Regions from separate parts of the Bacillus sp. 9.4 genome, predicted to be linked through region 1. Evidence: riboswitches for the same ligand, from Rfam matches in the RefSeq annotation. Region 1 holds a riboswitch; each other region holds the start of a gene.
The links. A riboswitch is a leader RNA that binds a small molecule or an ion and turns the genes downstream of it on or off. The one in region 1 is predicted to bind thiamine pyrophosphate.
Positions count from the first base shown of each region.

Region 1 (3,277 bases):
ATGGTAAAGCGTTTTTGTCAGCGGGATATCATCATTCCAAACGGACAGGCACTCCCCTTTTACAGGGAGAAAAGCATTGTTCAGTCCGAGCTGTTTAAAAAACATCCCGCTCCACACCCCGCTGGCAACGACAACATGATTAGCCCATACGTCTCCGCTAGGGGTCTTGATGAACAGGGCTTCACCGTCACGTTCGACATGCAGGACAGGCGTATGCTCAAAAATCTCCGCCCCAAGCATTTTTGCTGCTTTCACATATGCCTTGCAAACAAAATAAGGCTCCACATGCACATCATCCTGAATAAAAGATGCACCAAAGATGTCACCAGACGCATACGGCTCTTTTTCTAACACCTCTTCTTTTGAATACCAGCTGACAGAGTCCAAATCGTCCATCTGTCTCAGCTGCAGCACATCTTCTTCAGAAAATGCAAGCTTAAACATACCGCCGTTATGCTGCCTGATATCCACACCGGATAATGCATAAAGCTCTTCTCCAAGACCTTTGTACAGACGCTGGCTGTGCATGGCGAAATCAAAAAACGCGTCACGTTCCTCGCATTCGGCATGGGCGCCCAGCATTCCGGCAGCGGCACTTGTCGTTCTGCCGCCCATTGTTCCGCTTTCAAACAATGCGGTGCTTTTGTTTTCCTTTGCCAAATAATAAGCAATCGCGGAACCGATAATTCCGCCTCCAATCACCACTGCTTCATAATGCCTTTTCATAGCGCATCTCCTTTAGCTTGCGGGAATATCGTCTGGCTGCTTCCAAGGGCTCAGCGGAAGAGAAAATTCCTGACATAACAGCGATGCCGTCTGCCCCTGCTTGTTTTACGTCTCTTAACCTGTCCGGCGTCATCCCCCCGATGGCTATAACCGGGATGGAAATCCGCTGTTTGATATCTGACAGCAAAGATACTCCTCTGCCTTCAAGACCCTTTTTGCAATCCGTTTCAAACACATGGCCGAACAGCACGTAGTCCGCGTCTTCCTTTTCTGCTTGAACCGCTTCCTCCAGTGAATGCACCGACCTCCCGATATGAAGGTGTGGAAATCTGGCTCTGACCTGCTTCGGTGAAAAGCTGCCGCTTGGCAGCTGCACGCGGTGAATAGTAGAGAAAAGTGCAATATCCACGCGCCCGTTCATCACCAGCTTTCGTTTATCTATACCGCCTTCAAAAATAAGCTCGAGCAGTTTCAAAATATCCGCCGCCGATTTTGAGCGTTCCCGAATATGAATAAAATCAACTTCATTCTGAATCGTAATGATGATTCTCGCTAGCTCTTCTACCGGCTTGCTGTCATCCGTTATGGCGTGAAGCTCCACATTCCTCCACCTCTTTTATGGCGCTGTCAGACCAGCCTTCTTTTCGATAGGCCATTCCCCAAAATTGATATTCATAGTAGCTGGAGATGACAAAATTCTCTTTCATCTTGGCACGCACTTCCTCCGTGCTGTTTTCCGCCAGCTCATCAAAGCGGTTGATTTGCTCCTCAACCTGTTGTCTAAACCAGTCACCGCCGTACGTCCCAATCCACTTTTGATAAATCGGATGCCCAGGATCGCAATGCAGCAATTTCTCACCAACCTCGTAATAAAGCCAGTAGCATGGCAGCAGGGCCGCTAAGATTTCTGCGAAATTCCCGCTCAAAACCGAACGGTACATATGGGATGTATAAGAGTACGCTGTAGGAGACGGCTTAAACGCCTTACGCTCTTCCTCGCTGATTTCCAACAGCTCGGCAAACTCGCGATGAAGCGCCATTTCCGCCTCATATGTACCTTGGGCATGGCTTGCCATCCGCCCCGTTGTAAAAAGGTCCTTCGCATAAGCTGCGCCAAATGACTGCACCTTTGCAAAATGCGTTAAATAATAGGAATCCTGAAGGACGTAGTATTTAAAACGGTCAATCGGAAGCGTTCCGTCACCGATTCCTTGAACGAACGGATGGACAAAGCTCCCCTCCCACCATTCTGCGGCTGCGCTGCGGCATTCTTCTGAAAACTTCACAAATCATTCCCCCTCTGAAAATAAAAAAACCACTTTCCCGCAAGGAAAAGTGGTTTGGAATTGGCATAGTAAAATAACACAAATACCGTTCCACTTCCCTACGCAGGTCTGAACCTGTTCAAGTTATGAGGGTCTAAAAGTCACACTTTTATCTCAGCCCTTATGAAGGACACCCCTAGTGGTTAAACGAATACATATTGAATTGTTCTGCACCTCTATATTAACACGAATCCTTATTTGGTCAAGATTTATCCTTCCAATGTTTTCTTAAGATCCGTTACGTATCCCCGAGATCCGGTGACAATTAAACGGTCTCCAAGTTTCAGCCTTGTATCCCCATGAGGAACGATGCTGTCCACACCTCTGAAGATCCTGACAAAGATGACGTCACCTGTTAAAGGGAATTCCCGTAAAATCACACCGTCGTATTTACTGTTCTCCATATTAATTTGATACAGCGAAGACTCCTGGTTCGTGAGCAGCTTCATGACGCCAGGGGCTTCAATCAGTGCGCGAAGCAGCGTTTTTGTCGACAGCAGAATAGAAAAGATGCTGATTCCCTGCTCCTTCAGAACTGCTTCATGCTCCGGTGATCCTACGCTTGCAATGACTCTTTCTGTGCCTTTTTCTTTTGCAAGTAATGCAATGTCTGCATTCATATCTTCATTCCCGGTCGCCACAACGAGGATATCCGTATCAAAAATGCCGAGTGATCCAAGCGTCTCATGTTCATAGTCAGAAATTGTTTCAACAGCAAACACTGATTCTGACAGCTTTTCCTCCGCATTCTCTTGGTAGACGTGTACAACACGCACGTCATACTCTTCCTCTGGCAATTCAAGTGTAACAGGCAAAGTCATTTGATTGGCGCCGATGAACGTAATCGTCTTTTTCTCCTCCGGCTGCTCTTCCCGTTTGTATAATTTTTTAAAACAGATCGGCGTAAAAATACTTGCAATGACGGCTACTAAAATGAGCGCTCCTGACATATTTGCGCTGATCACGTGAAGCTGCTGGCCGATTGTTGCAGCGGCAATCACGAGCGAAAGCGTTGATGTCAGCAAGAAACCAGACGCGAAAATGGTTCGGTTATCATACCATTTCTTTAAGTACATGACAGGAATGATTTTGCTGACTAACAGCGCCAGCAGCAGAAGCGGAATCATGATTAAAATTGTTTTATCCTGAAAAAGAGTCCAAATATCCAGCTTCACACCGACCATCACAAAGAAAATCGGTATTAAGAACCCATAACCAAATGAATC
Region 1 covers NZ_JBVFMU010000002.1:744,020-747,296, forward strand. Annotated here, with positions in the region: gene thiO (glycine oxidase ThiO) at 1-726, opposite strand, end outside; gene tenI (thiazole tautomerase TenI) at 710-1,327, opposite strand; gene tenA (thiaminase II) at 1,302-2,012, opposite strand; TPP riboswitch at 2,091-2,199, opposite strand; gene ACZ07B_RS10435 (monovalent cation:proton antiporter family protein) at 2,261-3,277, opposite strand, start outside.

Region 2 (3,277 bases), 370 kb from region 1:
AAGATTACATCTTCCCCGATTTTTACTATATTTCGCCATGGAATGACCAATTCCTCTTCTTTTCCAAAAAATCCGAGAACTTTCCCATTTCCTCCGAGTATGATCGCCTGAATTTTTCCAGTAGTCACATTGATATCAATATCACCAATACTCCCCAGCTTTTTTCCGTTTGAGACATTGACGACATCCTTTACCTGAAATTCTGAAATGCTGATCATTCCATCACGTCCTTTTTCCGTCCTTTTGTTCAAGTATATGAACGGGCAGGCTGAACCTTGTCAGCAAGAAGAAATTTTCATGTCATTGTTCTTTTTTCCGGCTGCACCAGCTGATGATAAAATCGAGTATAATTTTTGTATACTCTACTAGCTGCTCAATCGATACCTTCTCGTTCACAGAGTGTGCATTGTGCAGATCTCCAGGACCGTATATTACGCATGGAATACCGGCATCATACAGCCATCCGCCATCTGTAACTGATTGAGAAACGTCAATAATTGGACACTCCCGTTTCACTTTCTCATGAGAGGCAGTTAGCGCTAAGACGCCTGGGTGGCCAGGGTCCACTTCCAATGCCGGAAAAATTTCTCCTCTGTCTTCTATCATAGATGAGCCTCCCCACTTGAATACAGGGCGGTTTTCCCTAAGCCAAATATCACTGTCACTCAGCCGATTGACGTAATCTTCTATTTCCTCTGCCACTTGGTCATGGGTTTCATTCGGATAAAAATGGACTGTGATCCACAGCCGGCATTCGTCCGCTATAAAAGCCGCATGTCTGCCGCCTTCTATAACTGCCGGGTTAATCGTATTTGTGCCGGGTTTAAAACCAGGATAACTTTTCATAATAGACCAGTGGCGCTCAAGTTCACCGAGCCCCGCAATGATTTTTGCCATTTTTTCAATTGCGCTTGCTCCGAATGTTCCTCCGCCTGCGTGAATCATATTCCTTCTCGTTCCATCATGAAATGTTTGACTGCTTTTGATTTCGATCCAGCCTGTAATGACACCGCCTTGGCCTTGAATATGCATATCGCTCGTATCGGCGACAATTGCAAAATCAGCGTGGTAGCCCCTCTTGCAGCATTCAAGTGTGCCGGCTTCTCCAACTTCCTCCCCGATAACCGATTGCAGAATCAGATTACCGGGAAGTTCAATTCCTGCTTCACGAATCAATTTGACAGCAAACAACACACACGCCATTCCGCCCTTCATATCGGAAGCGCCTCGACCGATTAAGAGACCGTTTTTTTCAATTGGATGAAATGGATTATGCTCCCATTCTTCATCCTCTTTTACCTCTGCCACATCTACATGGCCATTGATAATCAGGCTATAATAATCTGCTGAATCTGTTCCTTTTAGCTTCCCTACAACATTGGGATCTCCAGGGTACACATCCCATTTGTCGATCGAGAATCCCAATTCATTTAAAAATCCCGCAATCCATGACTGAATGCCCTCTGTATTTCTTGCAGGCGGAGCGGGTGTTTGATAAGAAATCAGCGTTTTTGCAAGCTGAATAAGCTCCTCCTTTTGTTCTTCCACTTTTTTGAGCAAAGAGTCTATTTGTTGATCCAATGTAAATCCGCTCCTATTCTTTAAAATCAAAAAAGCCGTTTCAAATGTGATGAAACGGCTTAATACAAAACAAACGGAGTCCGATGTACTCCGCTTTTCACCGCTTCCCTCCGCTGGTATGATCCAGATCAGGTCAAAAGGGTTGAGACAAAGTCTCTCTCAGCTTCGCAAAGCACCCCTAGGATGAATCTATATATGTTTGTCAGGCATTCGTTATCGGCTCAGCTCTTGTTAAAAACGGCCGATCCTGATTCCATAATACATGGATTGGCGTATCAAAAAAAGCGGAAAGTATTTGATCAGTAAGCATTTCCTTTATTTCTCCGGATCCAAAGACCTCTCCCTGTTTTAATAAAAGGGCTTTATCAAAGACAGGCAAAATTTCTTCAGCATGATGAGTCACATAAAGGATAGATGGTGCATTTTCTTTGTTTGCAATGTATGTAATCGTATCTAACAGCTTTTCCCGGGCAATAAAATCCAGTCCTGTGACTGGTTCATCCAGTATCAGCAGCTCCGGATCGGCCATTAGTGCTCTAGCAATCAATGCTCTTTGTTTTTCCCCTTGAGAAAGGGTTTCATAGCGGCGATCGGCATATTCAATTGCTCCCAAGTCCTCTAACAAACCTATCGCTTTTTCCCTGGTTTCCTTACTTGGCGTTTCATATAACCCAATCGAAGCGTAAGCTCCGCTCAAAGCAATTTCAAAGGCTGAATCTGCCGGATACAATTTTTGCTGAAGAGCTGCTGAGACGAGGCCAATTTTACGTCTGAGCTTTTCCCCAAGCTCTGTTTTGCCAAATTCATGGCCGAGCACCTGCATCTCGCCTGATGTTGGAAAATAATATGAGCAAAGCATATTTAACAGCGCTGTCTTCCCGGCGCCATTTAGGCCGTAAAGCACCCAATTTTCCTTTTCTTCCACCTTCCAATGAATATCTCTCAGTATCCATTTCCCATTCCGTTTTAGTGAGACATTGTCAAGCTGCAAAATCATCGTGGTCCTCCTCTTTATTGCCTTTTATAATTGTTTTAATTTTCATAAAACTTTGTACGAACTAGGATACCTTACTTTTTCCAAAACGTAAACCATCCGTAATCAATAGAAAAGCCTTTAAAACAACATCGTTTTAAAGGCTTTTCATTATTGATGAATATTTTTATTCATTTGTTTGATAGCCGCTTTTTCAAGTCTGGACACCTGCGCTTGAGAAATTCCGATTTCCTCGGCGACTTCCATTTGGGTTTTCCCTTGGAAGAATCGCTTTCTCAAAATCATTTTTTCCCTATCGTTCAGCCTTCTCATGCCCTCTTTTAAAGCCAGCTCTTCAATCCATTGTGAATCTGTGTTACGCTCATCACTGATTTGGTCCATCACATAGATCGGGTCTCCGCCGTCGTTATAGATCGGTTCAAATAGAGAAACCGGATCCTGGATGGCATCAAGCGCAAATACAATTTCCTCATGCGGTACTTCAAGAACTTTTGCGATGTCTTCTGCAGTCGGCTCCTTGCTTGTCTCACTGATTAACCGCTCTCTTACCTGAAGCGCCTTGTAAGCGATGTCCCGGAGTGATCTTGAGACACGGATCGGGTTATTATCGCGTAAATACCTGCGGATCTCTCCGATAATCATAGGTACAGCGTATGTTGAAAACTTAACATTGTGGCTTAGGTCAAAATTATCAATGGATTT
Region 2 covers NZ_JBVFMU010000002.1:371,987-375,263, forward strand. Annotated here, with positions in the region: gene ACZ07B_RS08415 (YlmC/YmxH family sporulation protein) at 1-218, opposite strand, end outside; gene ylmB (N-formyl-4-amino-5-aminomethyl-2-methylpyrimidine deformylase) at 301-1,581, opposite strand; TPP riboswitch at 1,670-1,771, opposite strand; gene ACZ07B_RS08425 (ABC transporter ATP-binding protein) at 1,784-2,578, opposite strand; gene sigG (RNA polymerase sporulation sigma factor SigG) at 2,726-3,277, opposite strand, start outside.
Region 2: it holds a riboswitch for thiamine pyrophosphate, as region 1 does, so the genes downstream of both, ylmB (N-formyl-4-amino-5-aminomethyl-2-methylpyrimidine deformylase) here and tenA (thiaminase II) in region 1, are expected to answer to the same signal.

Region 3 (3,277 bases), 160 kb from region 1:
CAGCATCTGTGACCGGCTTTTGAAATAGAAATACATGTCCGGACTGAATGCCGTCGCAAGCCTCCGGATATAGACCGTTTAAACAAAGGGCGAGCGAGCTTTTACCGCATCCGCTCGGTCCTAATAATAAAACACATTCTCCTTTTTGAAGCTCAAACGAAATGTCTTGAAAAACCGGTTTCTCGTCTTCTTCATAAGAGAAGCTGAGCTGCTCAACCGTCAGAAGCTCATCAAAGGCTTGCATGTTCTGACGCCCGCTTCCGTTTCTTTTTCAGTTCCTTTCCGAGTGCCATTCCGTTTAACACACCTGTATAAGCGAGAGAGTCGCTGACAGCTTTTCCGAGAAGCCCCGCCAAAAGCGCGCCGGAAATGAGACGGATCACAAGCATAATGAGCAGATAACCTGGTGAATAGGCTGCATAGCCAGAAACAAAGAGATCATAGATAAAGCTGGCTACTGAAGACCCCATACCGGCCAGCATAAGGACAGGGAGAGAGTATGCTTTCCAGCGTGTTGCAAGAAATACAGCCTCAGCCCCGAGCCCTTGAACAATGCCAATGACGATGACCATCGGGCCAGACGGATTTCCCAGCAGGCACTCAACGAGAGCGGCAATGATTTCAGAAACGAGCGCCGCACCCGGTTTTCGAATCATGTACGCGGCGATCACAGAAACGATAAACCAAATGCCGTAAATCGGTTCATAGGCGATTGGCCCAAACATACCTGCAAGCACGTTTCCGAAATGTGTAAATAATAAATAAACAACGGCAAATACGATACTGATAACGGACATGATGACAATTTCTTTTACTTTCCAGCTTTTCATTTTATCCCTGCTTTCTGTTTTTTCTTGATGGACTGTTAGCCGAAAGATTCACAGTCATGGTGATATGGTTTGTTTGCTGCTCGGCCATGCGGAAAACGGCTTCCAATGTGCTGAATACGTCATGCGCATCCCCGTCAAGCTCGCTCGCGTAATGGACACCCTGTACGAAAGTGCCTTGGGCTTTTGCAATGTCGACAGCCTTCATAATCAACCCCATATAATCCGGCTCGTTCATTGGATAAAGGGCAAATTGGCACGGCGCTTCCGCCTTCAAGCCTCGGACAGCATCTTCATTGACACGCTTATCACCTTTGGAAAGATATGTATCCCCCTGTGTGTCACCCGGGCATCCAATGGAAAACGTGCCGTTCATGACGATGTGTTGTTCGCTGTTTGCTGCATGAAGGTAAATGGCTTTTGCAGCATCGAATACATGATCAATCGATCCGCGTAACACCGTACTGATATGGTCGGTTTTCGTCCATACCTTGGATGTATCTGTTTTTTTCAGCGCAGACTTGATCACACTGATAAAATCATCCGTCATCGGATATAAAGAGAAGCGAAAACCGGCGATTCTGCTTGTACCGCAAATATGCTCCATTTCTCCGACCTCCTGTTTTTTTGGTAAAATAAAAAACTGCATATCCTAAGGGAATATGCAGTCATAGATCGATTAAGCGCACAAAAAAATACACCATTCGGTCAACCTGCACTTCCCCACGCTGGTATTATCCAGATCGGGTCATAAGGGATCAAAGCGCGTTTCTTTCGCGCTTTATCTCAGCCAAAACAGCACCCCTAGTGCTTTCCGTATACAATTTTTTATTTTGACATCATAATAGATGATAAGAATCATTTTGTAAACAACGAAATCATTTTTTTCATATAGGGACGGGAGAGGATGATAAAATTTGGAAAAAGGACACATATTAATTGTGGAAGATGAAGAAAAAATCGCCAGGGTTCTTCAGCTTGAATTGGAATATGAAGGATACAGTGTCACCATCAAACACAATGGCACAGAAGGTCTGGATGCGGCAGCGGAAGGCGGGTATTCCTTGGTGCTTCTTGATGTCATGCTTCCGGGGCTTAGCGGATTGGAAGTGCTGCGCCGCTTGAGAAAAACGGATCCGCAGACACCGGTCATATTATTAACGGCGCGAGACAGTATTCCTGATAAGGTAACAGGTCTGGACATCGGTGCAAATGACTATGTCACCAAGCCGTTTGAAATCGAGGAATTGCTTGCGAGAATCAGGGCGGCGCTGCGGCAAAATGGAACAAAAACGGAAGATATCGGCACCTTTCTTACATATGACGATTTGCGGGTGAACGAAAAAACCCGTGAAGTGAGACGCGGAGACAAAGAGGTGGAATTAACGCCGCGGGAATTTGATCTGCTCGTCTATATGCTAAAGCATCCGCAGCAAGTGCTGACACGAGAGCAAATTCTAAGCTCGGTATGGGGATTTGATTATATCGGTGATACAAATGTCGTGGACGTCTACATAAGATACATCAGAAAAAAACTGGACTATCCTTACGAAAAACAGCTGATCCATACGATTCGCGGGGTCGGCTATGCCATTAAGGGGTAAACGATGAAGCTGAAGACCAAGATTCATCTATACACTTCGATATCACTGTTGATTTTATTAATTTTGGTTCATACCGCAGTATATCTCATTTTTTCGTCTGCGCTGACATCAAAGGATGCGGCCCGGCTTGCTGATGAGACGGATAACATTGCCGAAGCGCTGCGTGCCGCTGAAACAGAAGGAGTGGCTTTGCAGGATATGCTGCAGGCCTATCTTCCGGCAAATGGCATGGTGCGTGTAGTGAATGGTGATCAAAAAGCCGTTATGGCGATCACAAAAGAAAAAGCCTATAAAGATTTTCCTCTCTCTTTTCATAGCGGAGAAACGGCAGATGTGAGGAAACATGACGGCAAGCTGTTTGCTGAGGCTGCTGTTCCGGTGATTTGGACCGATGGACAAGTGGTTTCTCTTCAGCTGGTTGAAAGGCTTGAGAACACAGAAGAGAGTCTGTTTCTGCTGAAAATCATTTTAATCGCTGCAAGTGCTGCTGTCTGCATTGCTTCTTTTTTTGCCGGCAGCTTGCTTGCCCGCCGTATCATCAATCCGATCAGACGATTAATGATCACAATGAAAGACATACAGCGAGACAAAGAATTTAAAACGATTTCTTTAGAAGGACAGTCCAACGATGAATTATATCAAATGGGGCTGACATTTAATGAAATGGCAATGATGCTGAAGGATCACTATGATAAACAGCAGCAATTTGTTCAAGATGCTTCACACGAATTGAAAACGCCGCTCACCATTATAGAAAGCTACAGCAGCCTGATGAAGCGGTGGGGGGCAAAAAAGCCGGAGGTGCTTGAGGAGTCGATAGAAGCCATTCACTCAGAAGCGGTGCAT
Region 3 covers NZ_JBVFMU010000002.1:586,157-589,433, reverse strand. Annotated here, with positions in the region: gene ACZ07B_RS09535 (ABC transporter ATP-binding protein) at 1-244, opposite strand, end outside; gene ACZ07B_RS09530 (ECF transporter S component) at 231-830, opposite strand; gene thiU (HMP/thiamine ABC transporter substrate-binding protein ThiU) at 832-1,434, opposite strand; TPP riboswitch at 1,531-1,643, opposite strand; gene ykoG (two-component system response regulator YkoG) at 1,745-2,431, shown strand; gene ykoH (two-component system sensor histidine kinase YkoH) at 2,435-3,277, shown strand, end outside.
Region 3: it holds a riboswitch for thiamine pyrophosphate, as region 1 does, so the genes downstream of both, thiU (HMP/thiamine ABC transporter substrate-binding protein ThiU) here and tenA (thiaminase II) in region 1, are expected to answer to the same signal.